DNA from 4 places in the Bacillus sp. EB106-07-01-XG149 genome. Region 4 is predicted to be linked to each of the others. Evidence: riboswitches for the same ligand, from Rfam matches in the RefSeq annotation. Region 4 holds a riboswitch; each other region holds the start of a gene.
The links. A riboswitch is a leader RNA that binds a small molecule or an ion and turns the genes downstream of it on or off. The one in region 4 is predicted to bind S-adenosylmethionine.
Positions count from the first base shown of each region.

Region 1: linked by a shared signal. The riboswitch ahead of AC3WTA_RS27005 (MetQ/NlpA family ABC transporter substrate-binding protein) and the one ahead of mtnK (S-methyl-5-thioribose kinase) in region 4 are both predicted to bind S-adenosylmethionine.
Region 2: linked by a shared signal. The riboswitch ahead of AC3WTA_RS26305 (methionine ABC transporter ATP-binding protein) and the one ahead of mtnK (S-methyl-5-thioribose kinase) in region 4 are both predicted to bind S-adenosylmethionine.
Region 3: linked by a shared signal. The riboswitch ahead of AC3WTA_RS25205 (bifunctional O-acetylhomoserine aminocarboxypropyltransferase/cysteine synthase) and the one ahead of mtnK (S-methyl-5-thioribose kinase) in region 4 are both predicted to bind S-adenosylmethionine.

Region 1 is NZ_JBYTDP010000012.1:69,794-74,010, forward strand. Features, by position in the region: gene AC3WTA_RS26990 (FAD-binding oxidoreductase) at 1-529, opposite strand, end outside; gene AC3WTA_RS26995 (DUF6612 family protein) at 642-1,406, opposite strand; gene AC3WTA_RS27000 (NAD(P)-dependent alcohol dehydrogenase) at 1,552-2,460, shown strand; SAM riboswitch class I at 2,542-2,656, shown strand; gene AC3WTA_RS27005 (MetQ/NlpA family ABC transporter substrate-binding protein) at 2,742-3,554, shown strand; gene AC3WTA_RS27010 (methionine ABC transporter ATP-binding protein) at 3,567-4,217, shown strand, end outside.
Region 2 is NZ_JBYTDP010000011.1:26,722-30,938, forward strand. Features, by position in the region: gene pruA (L-glutamate gamma-semialdehyde dehydrogenase) at 1-1,017, shown strand, start outside; gene AC3WTA_RS26295 (hypothetical protein) at 1,208-1,345, shown strand; gene AC3WTA_RS26300 (cysteine hydrolase family protein) at 1,590-2,153, opposite strand; SAM riboswitch class I at 2,394-2,499, shown strand; gene AC3WTA_RS26305 (methionine ABC transporter ATP-binding protein) at 2,623-3,642, shown strand; gene AC3WTA_RS26310 (methionine ABC transporter permease) at 3,632-4,217, shown strand, end outside.
Region 3 is NZ_JBYTDP010000009.1:45,787-50,003, forward strand. Features, by position in the region: gene metA (homoserine O-acetyltransferase MetA) at 1-442, opposite strand, end outside; gene AC3WTA_RS25205 (bifunctional O-acetylhomoserine aminocarboxypropyltransferase/cysteine synthase) at 426-1,724, opposite strand; SAM riboswitch class I at 1,818-1,922, opposite strand; gene AC3WTA_RS25210 (chloride channel protein) at 2,237-3,469, shown strand; gene AC3WTA_RS25215 (YjjG family noncanonical pyrimidine nucleotidase) at 3,510-4,205, opposite strand.
Region 4 is NZ_JBYTDP010000002.1:352,642-356,858, reverse strand. Features, by position in the region: SAM riboswitch class I at 56-161, opposite strand; gene AC3WTA_RS07810 (pyridoxal phosphate-dependent aminotransferase) at 226-1,404, opposite strand; gene AC3WTA_RS07805 (carbon-nitrogen family hydrolase) at 1,419-2,282, shown strand; SAM riboswitch class I at 2,354-2,496, shown strand; gene mtnK (S-methyl-5-thioribose kinase) at 2,588-3,769, shown strand; gene mtnA (S-methyl-5-thioribose-1-phosphate isomerase) at 3,766-4,217, shown strand, end outside.

The DNA.
Region 1 (4,217 bases), on a different contig from region 4:
GTACCGTACCATCTGCCATTAACAATCTGAATGACTCTACTGTATCAATCAATGCTTCATGACGAATATCACGCCCATGTACATTTACACTTAATGAACCACCAACAGTAAAAATATTTTGAGATTGCATCACTTGAACCGCAAGACCATATGGATTGATTTTTTTTTGAATGTCATTCCATGTGACACCGCTTTGCACCCTAATCCTCTTCTTCTCCATATCGAATTCTAATATTTTATTATATCCTTTCATATCAAGCATCGTGCCGTTTGGATAATACGTCTGTCCTCCTTGGCTATGTTGCATACCTGCAATGGAAATTTTCTCTCCAGAAGTATTTGCATCTTTCACTACCTGTTTTAATGAATGTTCATCCTCAGCATTTTCAACACGTTTAATTTTCGTTGGAAGCAACTTTCCTACATCGCTCATAATAGGATGATCTAGTTGCTCTTTATATGTATTTATAGATGTCGCAAGCAACACTGTATAAGCTACAATGACCGCCGCTATCTTTCTTTTTTTCAAATGACACTCTCCTCTTCTACAGTTTTCCCTCTTCATATTGTACCTATTTTCCTATAAAGAAAGTATACAAAAAAGAGGGCACCTTATTTTAGGTCCCCCCTCATCAAAACTGTTACTTTGCTGCCGGCAATTGTATTGGATCAAACTTTTCGTACGACGTATATTTTGCGTTCGTAATAATGTGTGCTTTATCCTTGCCGTTACTACTCATAATCATGTCTATCTTTGCTGATTCATATTTAAAATCTTTTGTAATAATATATTCTGCATCCACTTCTTCTATCTTCGCATTTTGTGCTTGTAACATTTTCTTCTGTGTTTCATCCATGCTAGTTAACATACTTTCTGTTTCTTGCCCTTTTAATGTAAATTTCAGTTTATATTTATCTCCGCTTTTCTCCATCTTCATTTTATCTAAAACTACTTCCGGTACTTCTAACTTATCTATAATATCTTGAGTCGCTTTCATTCCACCAGCGTTTAATTGCTCCTCTGGTACAGTTATAACTTCTCCTGTATTAGGGTTTTTCACCTCACCAGCAACTTTACCATCCACAGTATACACTACAACATCTGTACCGGAAATATTCATTTCAGAACGAGAATTCTTTGTCTTTGGCTCTAATTGCATCTTAGCCTTTAATATATCCATCTCTGTTCCCTCAGCTTTTACCCCTACACCATATGTCATCGTTACATGCTCTTCATTTTTAAAAGCTTCGTTCGTTTTCTTGAAAACATCCTTCGCGGCTAATTCCTTTTCTTTTTGAACTGATTCTTTTTTCGGCTCATCCGTCTTTGCTGTTTTTTCATTACTACACCCTACCCCTAGACTGATTGCAAGCACTAAACTTGAAATAAAAATAGTTTTTTTCATAATGTCGCCCCCTTTCCCAAAATAATATCACCTCTTTTCCTACGAAATCTATATAATTTTTAATCTTTATTCGCTATATAGCGACATGTTTGATGAAGGTTTTAAATATGATGTAAATAACAACAACTCATTTCAGGAGGTCATTATGAAGGCGATCATTTGCACACAGTATGGACCACCTAACGTTCTTCAACTTCAAAATATAGAGAAACCTACACCTAAAAAGAACGAAGTATTAATTAAAATTCATGCAACAAGTGTAACGACTGGAGATTGTAGAATACGCGGCTTTAATAGCCCCCTCTTATTTTGGATTCCTATGCGGATCATATTAGGTTTCAGAAAACCGAGAAAACCTGTACTCGGCGTAGAGTTATCCGGTGAAATCGAAGAAGTAGGAACAGATGTAACTCAATTTAAAAAAGGTGATCCAATTTTTGCATTAACAGAACTAAACCTCGGTGGTTACGCCGAGTACACATGCGTACATGAAAGTGGATTAATAACATTAAAACCTACCAATGTGACGTATGAAGAAGCGGCCATTATTCCTTTTGGTGGAACTTCAGCATTGCATTTCCTGAGAAAGGGCCGTATAAAAAAAGGGCAACAAGTGCTCATATATGGTGCCTCCGGATCAGTAGGAACAGCTGCTGTACAACTTGCTAAATATTTCGGTACGACCGTTACGGCTGTTTGTAGTAATTCAAATTTTGAACTCGTCCAATCTTTAGGAGCTGATAAAGTAATTGATTATACGAAAGAAGATTTTACTAAGCGGCGCGAGCGCTACGATATTATATTTGATGCAGTTGGGAAGTATAAAAAATCCCTTTGTACAAATACATTAACATCCAATGGAAAATATGTATCTGTCAATGGAATGATGGCAAAGGTAAGTAAAGAGGATATGATTCTACTAAAAGAACTAACTGAAACAGAACATTTAAAACCTGTTATTGATAGAACCTACCGATTAGAAGAAATTGCTGAAGCTCATATATATGTGGAAAAGGGACATAAGAAAGGGAATGTTTCTATTACCTTAAAATAAAATATATTCAGAAAATAACATTGACAATTCTTTTTGTAAGATTTACTATTAGTACCATATTAAAAAAACTACATACACATACTCTTATCAAGAGTGGCGGAGGGACTGGCCCGATGATGCCCGGCAACCGAGCTTATGATGTATAAGCTAAGGTGCTAATTCCTGCAAAACGAGTTTTCGTTTTGGAAGATAAGAGAGGAACCTATTTTGTCTATTCGGCACCTCTCTTATTTTTGAGAGGTGCTTTTTATTTTGGAACATATATGGAGGGGGAACTATAGATGAAAAAAGTATTATTGAGCATTGTAAGTGGAGCAGTATTATTATTAGGCGCATGTAGCGGGGGTTCAGATAAAGAAATAAAAGCGTTAGATGAGAAAAAGATTACTGTCGGTGTAACCGGCGGGCCGCATGAACAAATTTTTGAAAAGGTAAAAGAAGTTGCCGCAAAAGACGGTCTCGAAATTGATGTAAAAGTATTTAATGATTATGTAGCACCAAACGTATCCCTAGATGAAAAAAGCCTCGATGTAAATAGCTATCAAACGAAATCATATTTAGACGTATTTAAAGCTGAACGTAATATGAAATTAACTGAAGTATTTTCAACAGTAACATTCCCTATGGGTGTATATTCGAAAAGCTTAAAAGATGTAAAGGATTTAAAAGAGGGCGACGCAATTGCTGTACCAAATGATCCAACGAATGAACTTCGAGCTTTAAAACTATTTGAAAAAGCCGGTGTTTTAAAAGTGGATCCAAAGGCTACAGAAAAAGCGACTGCGAAAGATGTAATTGAAAATCCAAAAAACTTAAAGATTGTTGAATTAGAGGCATCTCAATTACCGACACAACTAAGTGAAGTAAAAGCAGCTGCGATTAATACAAACTTTGCATTAGGTGCAAAATTAAGCCCTGCGAAAGATTCTATCTTCCGTGAAGGAAAAGATTCACCATATATGAACTGGGTCGTTGTTCGTACTGAAAATAAAGATGATGCTGTTGTAAATAAATTAAAGAAAGCTTATCAATCTAAAGAAGTGAAAGAATTTATCGAGAAAAAATTTGATGGTTCTGTTTTACCGTCTTGGTAGGAGCTGACGATAATGATTGAATTAAAAAATGTATCCAAAGTATTCACAACAAAAAAAGGGAATGTGGAAGCTCTTAAACCTACCTCCCTTCAAGTAAAAAAGGGCGAAGTATTTGGAATCATTGGATATAGTGGCGCTGGTAAAAGTACATTAATTCGATGTGTAAATTTATTAGAAAAGCCAACGACAGGAAATATTATTGTAAACAACCAAGATTTAACAACTTTATCAGCAAAAAAACTCGCAAAAGCGCGACAAAAAATCGGAATGATCTTTCAAGGATTCAATTTACTTAAAACCGTGACAGTTTATGAAAATATCGCATTACCTTTACGCCTCGCTGGCATTCCAAAAGTGGAAATTGAAAAAAGGGTAGAAAAATACTTACGTATTGTCGATCTTTTCAATCGAAAAGATGCCTATCCGAGTGAACTTTCTGGTGGCCAAAAGCAGCGTGTTGCCATTGCACGCGCACTATCACATGAACCTGAAGTGTTATTAAGCGACGAAGCAACAAGCGCTTTAGATCCGGAAACAACCGATTCTATCCTTGACTTATTATTAAAAATCAATGAAGAAATCGGGATCACAATTTTATTAATTACACATGAAATGAATGTCATCCAGCGTATATGTGACCGAGTTGCTGTTATGGAACATGGA
Region 2 (4,217 bases), on a different contig from region 4:
ATTTCTCCTTGGAACTTCCCATTCGCAATTATGGCAGGTATGACAACAGCTGCTTTAGTTTCTGGTAACACAGTATTACTAAAACCAGCTAGTACAACTCCTGTAGTAGCAGCGAAATTCATGGAAGTATTAGAAGAAGCTGGCTTACCGGCTGGCGTAGTAAACTTCGTTCCAGGTAATGGTTCTGAAGTTGGTGACTACTTAGTAGATCACCCTCGTACACGTTTCGTGAGCTTCACTGGATCTCGTGATGTAGGTATCCGTATTTATGAGCGCGCAGCGAAAGTAAACCCAGGCCAAATTTGGTTAAAACGCGTTATCGCTGAAATGGGTGGTAAAGATACAATCGTTGTTGATAAAGAAGCAGATCTTGAATTAGCAGCTAAATCTATCGTTGCATCAGCATTCGGATTCTCAGGACAAAAATGTTCTGCATGTTCTCGTGCAGTAATCCATGAAGATGTATACGATCACGTATTAAATCGTGCTGTTGAATTAACGAAAGAATTAACAGTTGCTAACCCAGCTGTATTAGGTACAAACATGGGTCCTGTTAATGACCAAGCTGCATTCGATAAAGTAATGAGCTATGTTGCAATTGGTAAAGAAGAAGGTAGAATCTTAACAGGTGGCGAAGGAGACGATTCTAAAGGCTGGTTCATCCAACCAACAATCGTTGCTGACGTTGCAGAAGATGCTCGCTTAATGAAAGAAGAAATCTTCGGACCAGTAGTAGCATTCTGTAAAGCAAAAGACTTTGATCATGCACTTGCAATTGCAAACAATACAGAATACGGTTTAACAGGTGCTGTTGTTACTAACAACCGTGACCATATTGAAAAAGCACGTGAAGAATTCCACGTGGGTAACTTATACTTCAACCGTGGATGTACTGGTGCAATCGTAGGTTACCAACCATTCGGTGGCTTTAACATGTCTGGTACAGACTCTAAAGCTGGTGGCCCTGACTACTTAGCACTTCACATGCAAGCAAAAACTACTTCTGAAACTTTATAAGAAATAGTAGAAGAGATCTTCGCAGTCTGCGAAGATCTCTTTTTTTTTTTTTTGAAAAAGTTTCTATATTTGGATCAAGATAGATATGAGTAGAAAAACTAATAAAGTAATAAGGTTTACTTCAGTAAATAAGGTATACTATATTTGTTGAATAGATTCTCTTTAAAGACAAGAAAAGTAGGTGAACAAAGTGGGAAAATATCAATTGGATTACAAAAGTCAGGTAGCCGTGGCAAAGTTTCATGAAAAACAGACGCCTGCCAAATTTGATAAAAAGCAGCAAATTGAAAAATTGCGTGCGGAGTATTTGAAAAAGAAGCAAAAATAAACAGATAAATAATATGTTACGTTTTTGATAGGAGAAACCAGTTCTAAGTACCATATATTACTATTCGGTACTTAGAACTAGCTAAACCCTATTAATATCGGGATAAACATGTAAATAGAAACAAAACAACGAGAAAAGTTGACTTATTAGTCATATTTTTTAGTATTCATTTTAAGAATTTCCTGTATAATACAATTTGAAAGAAAATCTATGGTTTGACAAGAAACACTCTTTTCGGTTTTGCTCACTGAAGGGAGTGTTTTTTTGTAGCCAAAAACTCCTCTGTACTCATTACAGTTGCATATACTCCATTTAAACTAGCCAAAATTGTGTTATGAATATAAACGGCCGGTATAGTAGCATTCTTAAAAGAAAGATCTTTTGTAGCACAAGCATCATGTATAACGGTACATGGAAAGCCGAAATCAAAAGCAGCCCTTACGGTAGCATCAATACACATATGAGTCATCATCCCGCATATGATGACGTGCTCAATGTCTAAACGTTGTAATTGTTCTAGAAGATCAGTTTCGCGAAAACTATTTGGATAATGTTTGAGTATAACGGTTTCTTCTCTAAGTGGACGTACGCTTTCATGAATATGTACACCTTCTGTATTGGGTAGGAAAAAAGTAGCGTCATCTTTTATTGCTACATGTTGGATATGAAAAATAGGTTCGTTTTTCGTTCTAAAGAGTTGTAGCAGCTGACTAGCATATTGGCTTGCTTCTACTGGATTACGCAATTCCATCTTTCCATGTGGAAAATAATCATTTTGAATATCAACGAGTAAAAGAGCTGTTTTCATATATTTATCTTCCTCCGATTTCATATTCAAATAATGGTATTCAATTTATAGAAAGGATTCTCCTTTTAAAAAATATGAAGGAGGAGAATTTAACATAACTTTAAAAATCATTATTGTATGTGATTTTTTATTTGAAAATTTTAATAGAGGGATAATTAATATTTTTCTAAAAAATGTATTGACTCTTATTATTCTGAGTTCTATAATGAGAATTAATTAAACGACAATTAAATCGATACATTCTTATCCAGAGAGGTGGAGGGACTGGCCCTACGATACCTCAGCAACGGGTTTTTTAATACCGTGCTAACTCCAGCAAGCCTATGAAAGGCTTGGAAGATGAGAAGATGTGAACGAGTACATATAAGTGCTCTCCTTCTTATCTTTACGGTTGATAAGAAGGAGAGCACTTTTTATTTTACCTCGAAAGCTCTACTTCAAGTTTTTACAGCATATAGGAGGGAAGAAAATGATTTCTTTTAACAATGTAAGTAAAGTATATGAATCAGGTGGGCAATCTGTTCATGCGGTGGAGGATGTAACGTTATCAGTTGAGAAGGGCGAAATTTTCGGTATCATCGGTTTTAGTGGCGCTGGAAAGAGTACGTTATTACGCCTAGTAAATATGTTAGAGAAACCAACGGCAGGAACGATTTCAATAGATGATAAAGATATTACATCACTATCGACGAAAGAATTACGAAAGCTAAGACAAAGAATCGGGATGATTTTTCAAAGTTTTAATTTATTTAATTCAAGAACAGTGTTTGGGAATATTGCATACCCATTAAAGTTAGCGAAAGTACCAAAGAATGAGATAAAAGAAAGAGTAAATGAACTGCTGAAGTTTGTAGGATTAGAAGATAAAGCAAACTATTATCCAGAGCAACTATCAGGTGGTCAAAAGCAACGTGTTGGCATTGCTAGAGCACTTGCAACATCGCCAGACATTCTTATATGTGATGAGGCAACATCAGCTTTAGATCCAGAAACAACGACAGAGATTCTGAACTTATTAAAGAAAGTAAATCGAGAATACAATGTAACGATTCTACTCATTACACATGAAATGCATGTTGTGAAAGAAATTTGTCACCGTGTAGCTGTAATGGAGAAGGGAAAGGTTATTGAAGAAGGAAAACTGTTTGACGTTTTCACACAACCAAAAACAAAGACAACTCAAAACTTTGTACGCTCCATTATTAATGATCATTTACCGGAAAGTGTTCTAGGGAAAATTCAAAATGGTGGACAAATTTATCGCTTAACATTTACTGGTGAAGAGACAGGGCAGCCGGTACTATCATATATCGCGAAAAACTATAACGTCGATGTAAACGTACTGTACGGAAATATTATTGAACTTCAAAATGTGCTATTTGGAAATCTACTTGTAGAACTGCAAGGTGAGCAGAAAGAAATTCAAAAAGCATTACAACATCTACGACTACAAGTGCAGCTGAAGGAGGTAGAAGCTCATGCGAGTTGATTGGAGTATATTTTGGCCCCGCATAGTAGATGCGACGGGGGATACCCTCTTAATGGTAATTGTAACCCTTATATTTGCTACAATTCTTGGTATACCTCTAGGTTTACTATTATATGTAACGAGAAAAGGGAACTTTTTAGAAAATAAATGGGTCTTTTCTATTCTTAATATCATTATTAACACAATTCGTCCGGTTCCATTCATTATCTTCTTAGTAGCTTTAAGCCCACTAACAAGAAGTGTTATCGGAACGACGATTGGAACAGCAGCAGCAATCTTTCCGATGACGTTAGTTGCATCAATCGGTATTGCTAGAATGGTTGAAACAAACCTTGTTTCAGTTCCAAAGGGAGTCATTGAAGCAGCTCAAGCGATGGGGGCTTCACCAATTAGAATTGTTTTTGAAATCCTTGTGCCAGAAGCGTTAGCGCCATTGATTTTAGGTGTTACGTTTATGACAGTTGGTTTAATTGAATTTTCTGCAGTTGCTGGGCTTGTCGGTGGTGGCGGTCTTGGTGACTTAGCGATGACATATGGTTATCAACGTTTTGATACATCAGTTATGTTCGTAACGG
Region 3 (4,217 bases), on a different contig from region 4:
CAGCCTGTGCCCCCCAGCAAATATGAAGCGTAGATGTTACATTCTTTTTTGAATACTCCATAATACGTTTAAGCTCTTCCCAATAATCTACCTCTTCAAAAGAAAGAGTTTCAACTGGTGCTCCTGTAATAATAAGTCCATCAAATTTCTCATTCTCAATATCACGAAATGTTTTATAGAAACTCGTTAAATGGTCCTGCGCTACATTGCGAGACAAATGTGATTCCATATGAAGTAAGTGAACATCTAATTGCAACGGTGTGTTGCCAATTAAACGAAGTAATTGCGCTTCTGTTTCTTGCTTTGTAGGCATTAAATTTAAGATAGCAATTTTCAATGCCCGGATATCTTGTGTTTCTGCTCGCTCCTTCGTCATTACAAAAATATTTTCCTTCTGCAACACTTTGCGAGCTGGTAAATCTTTATCAATTATGATCGGCATGTTCTTTGCCTCCGACTAGCGCTGCTTCTAAATCTGCAATAATATCAGAAACATCTTCTATACCAACCGATAAACGAATTAAATCTGATGTAACGCCAGCTAGACGCTGATCTTCAGCACTTAATTGTCTATGCGTTGTGCTAGCAGGATGTATAACGCAAGTTCGTGCATCCGCTACATGCGTTACGAGAGTTGCTAGTTTTACATTTGCGATAAATTCTTTCGCTGCTTCTAATCCGCCCTTAATGCCGAATGTTAAAACACCACTAGCACCTTTTTTCAAATACGTTTGTGCTAACGAGTAATTTTCATTGCTATCTAATCCCGGATAATTCACCCATTCAATACGTTCATGGTTAGCAAGCCACTTAGCAACTGCGAGAGCATTTTCACTATGACGCTCCATTCTTAAATGCAGCGTTTCTAAGCCGATATTGCTAATATACGCATTGAATGGGCTCATACAGTTTCCGTAGTCTCTTAATAATTGAACACGCGCCTTCACAATATAAGCTGCTGCACCAAAATTTTGAACGTAACTTACGCCGTGATAACTTGGATCCGGTTCAACAAGTTCAGGATATTTCCCATTTGTCCAATCGAAGTTCCCTCCGTCAATGACAATGCCGCCTAAAGAACTTGCATGACCATCGATATATTTCGTCGTAGAATGAACGATAATATTTGCTCCGTGCTCAAATGCTTGGCATAAATAAGGAGTTGCTAATGTATTATCCACAATAAAAGGTACTTCCAACTCTTTCGCTGCATCTGAAAATTCTTTGAAATTTAAAACGTTCATCGCTGGATTTCCTAACGATTCTGCATAAACAAGTTTCGTCTTATCATTAGCAAGGGCCACAATTTCATCAGCACTTAAATTCGGATTAAAGAACGTAACGTCAATACCAAGCTTACGCAAACTCACTCCAAATAAATTAAACGTTCCGCCATAAACTGTGGAAGAACAAAGCAAGTGGTCTCCGCTACTACAAATATTTAAAACAGCAAGCATAATAGCAGCCTGCCCAGAAGCCGTTGCAACAGCTCCTACACCACCCTCTAAATCCGCTAACTTTTGCTCAAATGCAGCTAAAGTAGGATTTCCAATACGCGTATATATATATCCTTCTGCCTCTAAATTAAATAGCGCTGCTAAATCATCTGAAGTATCGTATTTATACGTTGTACTTTGATAAAGTGGCAAAACACGCGGTTCACCATTCTTTGGTGTATAGCCACCTTGCACACAAATTGTTCCTTTTCCCCATGATTCTCCCATCTCTCATTCTCCTTTCTTTTATACAAAATAAAAAAACTGCTCCTTTCCTGAAAACAAGAAAGGAGCAGTTTGAAAACACGCTCTAAAGGCTCTTTCTTATCTTTCAGGATTATTACCTGCAGGATTTGGCACAATTCCGTTATACGGCTGTTGCCAAGGTTTCATCGGGCCTGTCCCTCCACCTTTTCTTGATAAGACTATGCAATTACCGTTGATTTTATAGCAATAATTTCCTAATGTCAATCAGTTTTTCTGAATGTTCTAAATTAAACACAAAAAATTTGACATGCATAACAAAAGAAATATATTCCATATTCATTCGAAAAAGACCTTTTAAAACCCACGATTACTATATAAAATTAAGTAAGTAGTTTAACTGTATACATTTCAAATTCTCACGAGACCTCAATATATTGAATAAGCCAACATCTCAAAAAGATACTATACATATTCCTTTCACAGTAGCATATTTAATCCTTTCGACATTAAAACTTACATAACGGAGGTATCACATGACAAACACAAAGGACATGCACTATATAATCGTCCTATACGGCATTCTTTTAGGCTCTATAGTAGGAGCTACAGTCTGGCTATTTTTAGTTACAATAAATATCGGCATTCACTTTATTTGGGGATACTTACCTACTATTTTCTCTTCTCCCCCGTATTACACTATTTGTGTAACAACTATCGGTGGTATTCTCGTTGGTTTAACCCAAAAATACTTCGGCACATATCCACGTCTTATGCCGGAAGTGATGGGTGAATATAAAAAAACAGGTAGAATTGAATACCGTTTTGTACATAAAGCTACTTTAACTGCGATTATCGTTTTAATATTTGGAGCTAGCTTAGGTCCCGAAGCAGCACTTGTTGGAATTATCGGTGGACTTTGTACATGGGTAGGGGATCGCTTTACATTTGCCTTAAAAGGAATGAATGAACTAACAGAGGTTGGAATTGGCGCTACTTTAAGTGTAATTTTTAACGCGCCATTATTCGGTTATTTAGCTCCAAATGAAAATGAGGGTGAGCAAATTAACGAATTTTCTAAAGGAAAAAAAGCAATTGTATATTTAGCTACCACTTTCGCTGGCTTTTCCGTTTATATATTACTTAGTAAATTCGATAATCGCGGATCCTTTATCGTTAATTTTGGGGAAGGTTCCCTTTCTCTTAATGAATGGATTGCCTTTCTACCACTTGCTAGTATTGGTGCTATAGTTGGTTTCTTTTATTTCAAATTTGAATTCACATTAGAGAAATTAATCCATCCCTTCAGGGAATACAAACTATCACTTGGAATTATCGGTGGTATTTTATTAGGAATTACAGGAACTTTTCTCCCGTACACGTTATTCTCAGGAGAACACCAATTAAAAGATTTAGTCGTTGAATGGAGTCACTTATCCTTCTGGGTACTACTTCTTTCAGGTGTTTTAAAATTATGTATTACTGCCGTTTGTTTAAATACAGGTTGGCGCGGTGGACATATTTTCCCAATTATATTTGCTGGATCTAGTATCGGATATGCTATAGCTTCCATTATCCCGATAGATCCAATCGCTTCGGTAGCCATCGTCACGACAGCAATTTCAAGCTATGCATTAAGAAAACCAATTGCTATAACATTACTATTACTCATGTTTTTCCCGCTCAATTTACTATTACCAATGCTTGGAGCGGCAGCGATTGGTAATGCATTTCCACTTCCTAAAAACAACGAAGTTACAAACGAATAAAAATAGGCAGTAGGGACAAAAGTTCCACTGCCTATTTTTATTACACACGTTGCTTCAATAACGCGTATAACTCTTCAAAATTTTGTACTTCATATGTTGGCACAATCTCGCTATTATTTGATTTCTTTTCTGGATTAAACCAACAAGTATCAATTCCCGCTACATATCCACCTTTCATATCAGCACTTAACGAATCCCCAATAATGAGCCCTTCTTTAGGAGAAAAATTAGGAATTTGTTCAAAAACATAATCAAAATACTCTTTCATCGGCTTTTGGAATCCTGTATCTTCAGAAACGAAAATATCTTTAAACAAGGCATGTAATCCTGCATTACGTAAACGTTTATCTTGCGTCTTAGAAACACCGTTTGTCACTATATATAAATTGTACTCACTTTGAATTTGATTTATAAATTCAAACGCACCTTGCATAAGTTGGTCTCCTTCTTCTAAGTAGCTACGATAATTATTTTCGAATAATATCCCATCTACCTCTTCCCCGTATTCTTTAAACAAAATCGAAAACCGTGTATTTACGACTTCATCACGGTTGATTTCACCTTCTTCAAAAGCATCCCAAAGACTTTTATTAATTTTTTTATACTGCACTTCAACCTCGCTAGTTAGAGGAATCCCTTTCTCTTCAAAAAGCATACGTAACGCCACTTTCTCCGCCTTTTGAAAATCTAACAATGTATCATCTACATCAAATAGCAATGTTTTATATTTTTTCATAAGCCCTTCACA
Region 4 (4,217 bases):
CTCCTAGTTAAATAAAAAAACCTCTCAGCTAAGGAGAGGTTTTTTTACAACCAGCTCCTTATCTGTCAGCATAATGCTGCGAGAATTAGCACCGTGTCTACAATTGTAGATCGGTTGCCGGGTTTCGTCGGGCTCGTCCCTCCACCTGCTCTTGATAAGAAGTATTTAGAAATGTTTAAATTTTTAAGATAACTGAATTTTGTCAGATATTTTTCATGTTGTCAATTATTTTTTGAAAAAATTTAATTTATCAATTCGATTAATGGCTTCTCGTAATCTATCTTCTGTATGCAAGAGACCAACACGGACATATCCTTCGCCATGTTCACCAAATCCAACACCAGGAGCAACTGCAACGTGTGCTTTTTCTAGTAAAATATCAGAAAATTGCTCAGATGTATATCCTTTCGGAACAGGAAGCCATGCAAAGAATGAGCCTGTTGGAATATCTACATTCCAACCAATTGAGTGACAAGCTGAAACAAGAGCGTTTCTTCGAGATTCGTAACTATTTACAAGGTCTATTACGCAAGACTGTGAACTTAATAGTGCTTCGCGGGCAGCATCTTGAACTGCACCAAAAATACTAACATACATATGATCTTGTAATAAGTTAATTGTCTCAATCACACTTTCATTCCCTACAGCAAAAGCGATGCGCCATCCAGCCATATTGAAAGTTTTCGATAGAGTGTAAATTTCAATACCTGTATCTTTACCACCGTCTGCTTGCAAGAAACTAACAGGTTTTTGACCATCGAATCCAATAGCACCGTAAGCAAAATCATGAATGACTAATATATTATGTTTATTAGCAAAATGAATGGTTTCATCAAAGAAATCTTTTGATGCAGTAGCACCGGTAGGATTATTTGGATAGTTTAAAAACATTAACTTTGCACGCTCAGCGGTAGTGGCATCAATTTTTGTATAATCTGGTAAAAAATTATTTTCTGCAATAAGCGGCATTGTTTCAAATTGTGCTTTTGCTAAAGCAACTCCTGATAAATAATCTGGATAGCCTGGATCTGGAACGAGAATAGTATCACCAGGGTTTGTAAAACAAAGTGGTAATTCTACTAATCCAGCTTTTCCACCAAACAAAATAGCAACTTCTGTTTTTGGATTTACTACTACATCATATTCGCGTTGATAGAATGTTGCCACGGCTTCTTTTAAACTTTCGTGTCCGCGAAATGGCGGATATTTATGATGAATGGTCTTTTCAGCAGCATCTTGTAAAGCTTTTACGATATGCTGCGGTGTTGGTTGATCTGGATTACCTTGACCAAGATTAATAACATCGTGACCAGCTGCTACGACTTTGTTAACTTTTGCAACAAGTGAAGCGAAAAATTGTGTTGGCAATGATGTTACTATCTCAGAAGGTTGAAATAATTTCATACTTTCCACCTCTTTTGAAAGTTGTTACAATTCTAGTGACAAATGATATAATCTTTCCAGTATTTTGTAAAGAAAAAATTATGAATGGGGCTGACAAAATGAAAGTCGCATGTATTCAAATGGACATTGTCTTTGGAGATGTAGAAAAAAATATTGAGAATGCTAAAAATAAAATAAGCGAAGCGATGAAGGAAAGACCAGACGTTATTGTCTTACCAGAACTATGGACAACGGGATATGATTTAACGAGGCTTACTGAAATTGCAGATAGGGATGGATTGCAAACGAAAGAAAAGCTGAAAGAATGGTCGAAGCAATATGGTGTACATATTGTCGGTGGGTCTATAGCGAAGCAAACAGAGCAAGGTGTTACAAATACAATGTATGTGGTAAACAAGGAAGGAGAACTAGTCAATGAATATAGTAAAGTACATTTATTTCAGCTTATGGATGAACATAAATATTTAATCGCTGGAAATAGTACAGGTGAATTTAAGCTAGATGATGTAGAGTGCGCCGGTACAATTTGTTATGACATTCGTTTTCCGGAGTGGATGCGTGTTCATACTGCTAAAGGTGCAAAAGTTTTATTTGTTGTAGCAGAATGGCCATTGGTTCGTTTAGCTCATTGGCGTTTGCTATTGCAAGCAAGAGCAGTTGAAAATCAGTGTTATGTTGTTGCATGTAATAGGGCAGGAAAGGATCCGAATAATGAGTTTGCCGGTCATTCTTTAATTGTCGATCCTTGGGGCGAAGTTGTTGTAGAAGCGAATGAAGAAGAATCAATTTTATTTGGAGAGCTTCATTTTGAGAAAATTAAAGAAGTACGCAAAGGAATTCCAGTTTTTGCAGATCGTCGTCCAGAATTATACAAATAAAATATTGACAAGTGATTTTTATTCTTGGTATAGTCTTCAACATAAAGTTAAAAATTCAAAAAATTATACAACTCTTATCAAGAGCAGGTGGAGGGATTTGGCCCGATGAAGCCCAGCAACCGACCGTAATACCATTGTGAAATGGGGCGTTTATTTACGCCAAAAGGCACGGTGCTAATTCCAGCAGAAAGTAAACCTTTCTGGCAGATAAGAGGGGAGAAGATAAACTTCAAACCTCTTTCTTTGTGGAAAGAGGTTTTTCTACGTCAGAAAAACCTCTGAATTTAAAAAAGGGGGAGAAGACGATGGGATATTATTCATTAACTGAAACAACAGCTATACAATATGCGAAAGAACACGGTTATTTTGAAAAGAAAGCAAATGTAGTTTGTCATGAAATTGGAGATGGAAATTTAAATTACGTGTTCAAATTAGATGATGGAGAGAAGTCTATTATAATAAAACAAGCACTGCCATATGCGAAAGTAGTTGGTGAGAGCTGGCCACTGTCTATAAAAAGAGCGACGATTGAAAGTAAAGCATTACAAATTTTTGCGAAGTATGTGCCGGAATATGTGCCGGTAGTGTACAGTCATGATGAAGAGTTAGCAGTAACGGTCATAGAAGACTTATCAAGGCTAACAATTACAAGAAAAGGATTAATAGATGGAGAGGAGTACCCACTTTTATCCCAACATATTGGTCGCTTTCTAGCACATGTTTTGTTTTATACTTCAGATTTCGGTTTACAATCAGAAGAGAAAAGAGTGTTAGATAGTGAATTTGTTAATCCAGATCTTAGTAAAATTACGGAAGATTTAGTGTTTACAGATCCGTTTAGTCATTATGATACGAATGATTATGAACCAGAGTTACAACTAGCGGTGGATGAACTGTGGAGTGACAAAAATTTAAAATTAAAAGTCGCGCAATATAAATATAAGTTCTTAACAAGAAAAGAAGCGCTTATTCATGGTGATTTACATACTGGTAGTATTTTTTCATCACCTGCTGAAACGAAAGTAATTGATCCAGAATTTGCAACATACGGTCCATTTGGATTTGACCTTGGTCAATTTATTGCAAATTTATTATTAAATGCACTATCCCGTGAAGAGGAAAAAAGAAGTGTGCTATTTTTCCATATTGAGAAAACATGGAGTTATTTTGTAGAAGCTTTTACGAAATTATGGATTGGAGAAGGCGTAGAAGCATATACGAAAGAGAAACAATGGTTGCCAATTATTTTGCAAAATATTTTTACGGATGCCGTTGGATTTGCTGGATGTGAGCTTATACGTAGAACAATTGGTTTAGCACATGTAGCTGATTTAGATGAAATAGCAAATAAAGAAACGAGAATCCAAGCTAAAAAACAAGCGCTATCCTTAGGTAAAGAACTAATAAAATATGAATCTAAGAGCGCTGACATTCAACTGTTCCGAACGTTATTTCAACAGACAGTTTCTGGAGGGGTAAAAGCATGAGTACAATTGTTACTGTTCCGAGGTCTGTCAGTTGGAAAGGTGATGCCATTGCAGTATTAAATCAAACAAAGTTGCCGCATAGTACAGAATACAAAACATTAACGACGATTGAAGAGGTATGGAAAAGTATTGTCATGCTAGAAGTACGAGGAGCACCTACAATTGGAATTGTAGCTGCATTTGGTTTGGCGCTTGCATCAAAAAAATATAATACTGTACATATGGAAGAATTTCAAAAGAAGTTTAATAGAGATTGTAATTATTTAGGAACGTCACGCCCGACAGCAGTCAATTTATTTTGGGCAATCGATCGTATGAGAGAATCCATTCGAGAAATTACTAAAATAAAAGAAGCACAAAAAATATTAGAAGAAGAAGCACTTCTCATTCAGCAAGAAGATGAAGCGGTATGCCGGAGTATTGGAGAACATGCATTAACATGCTTTAA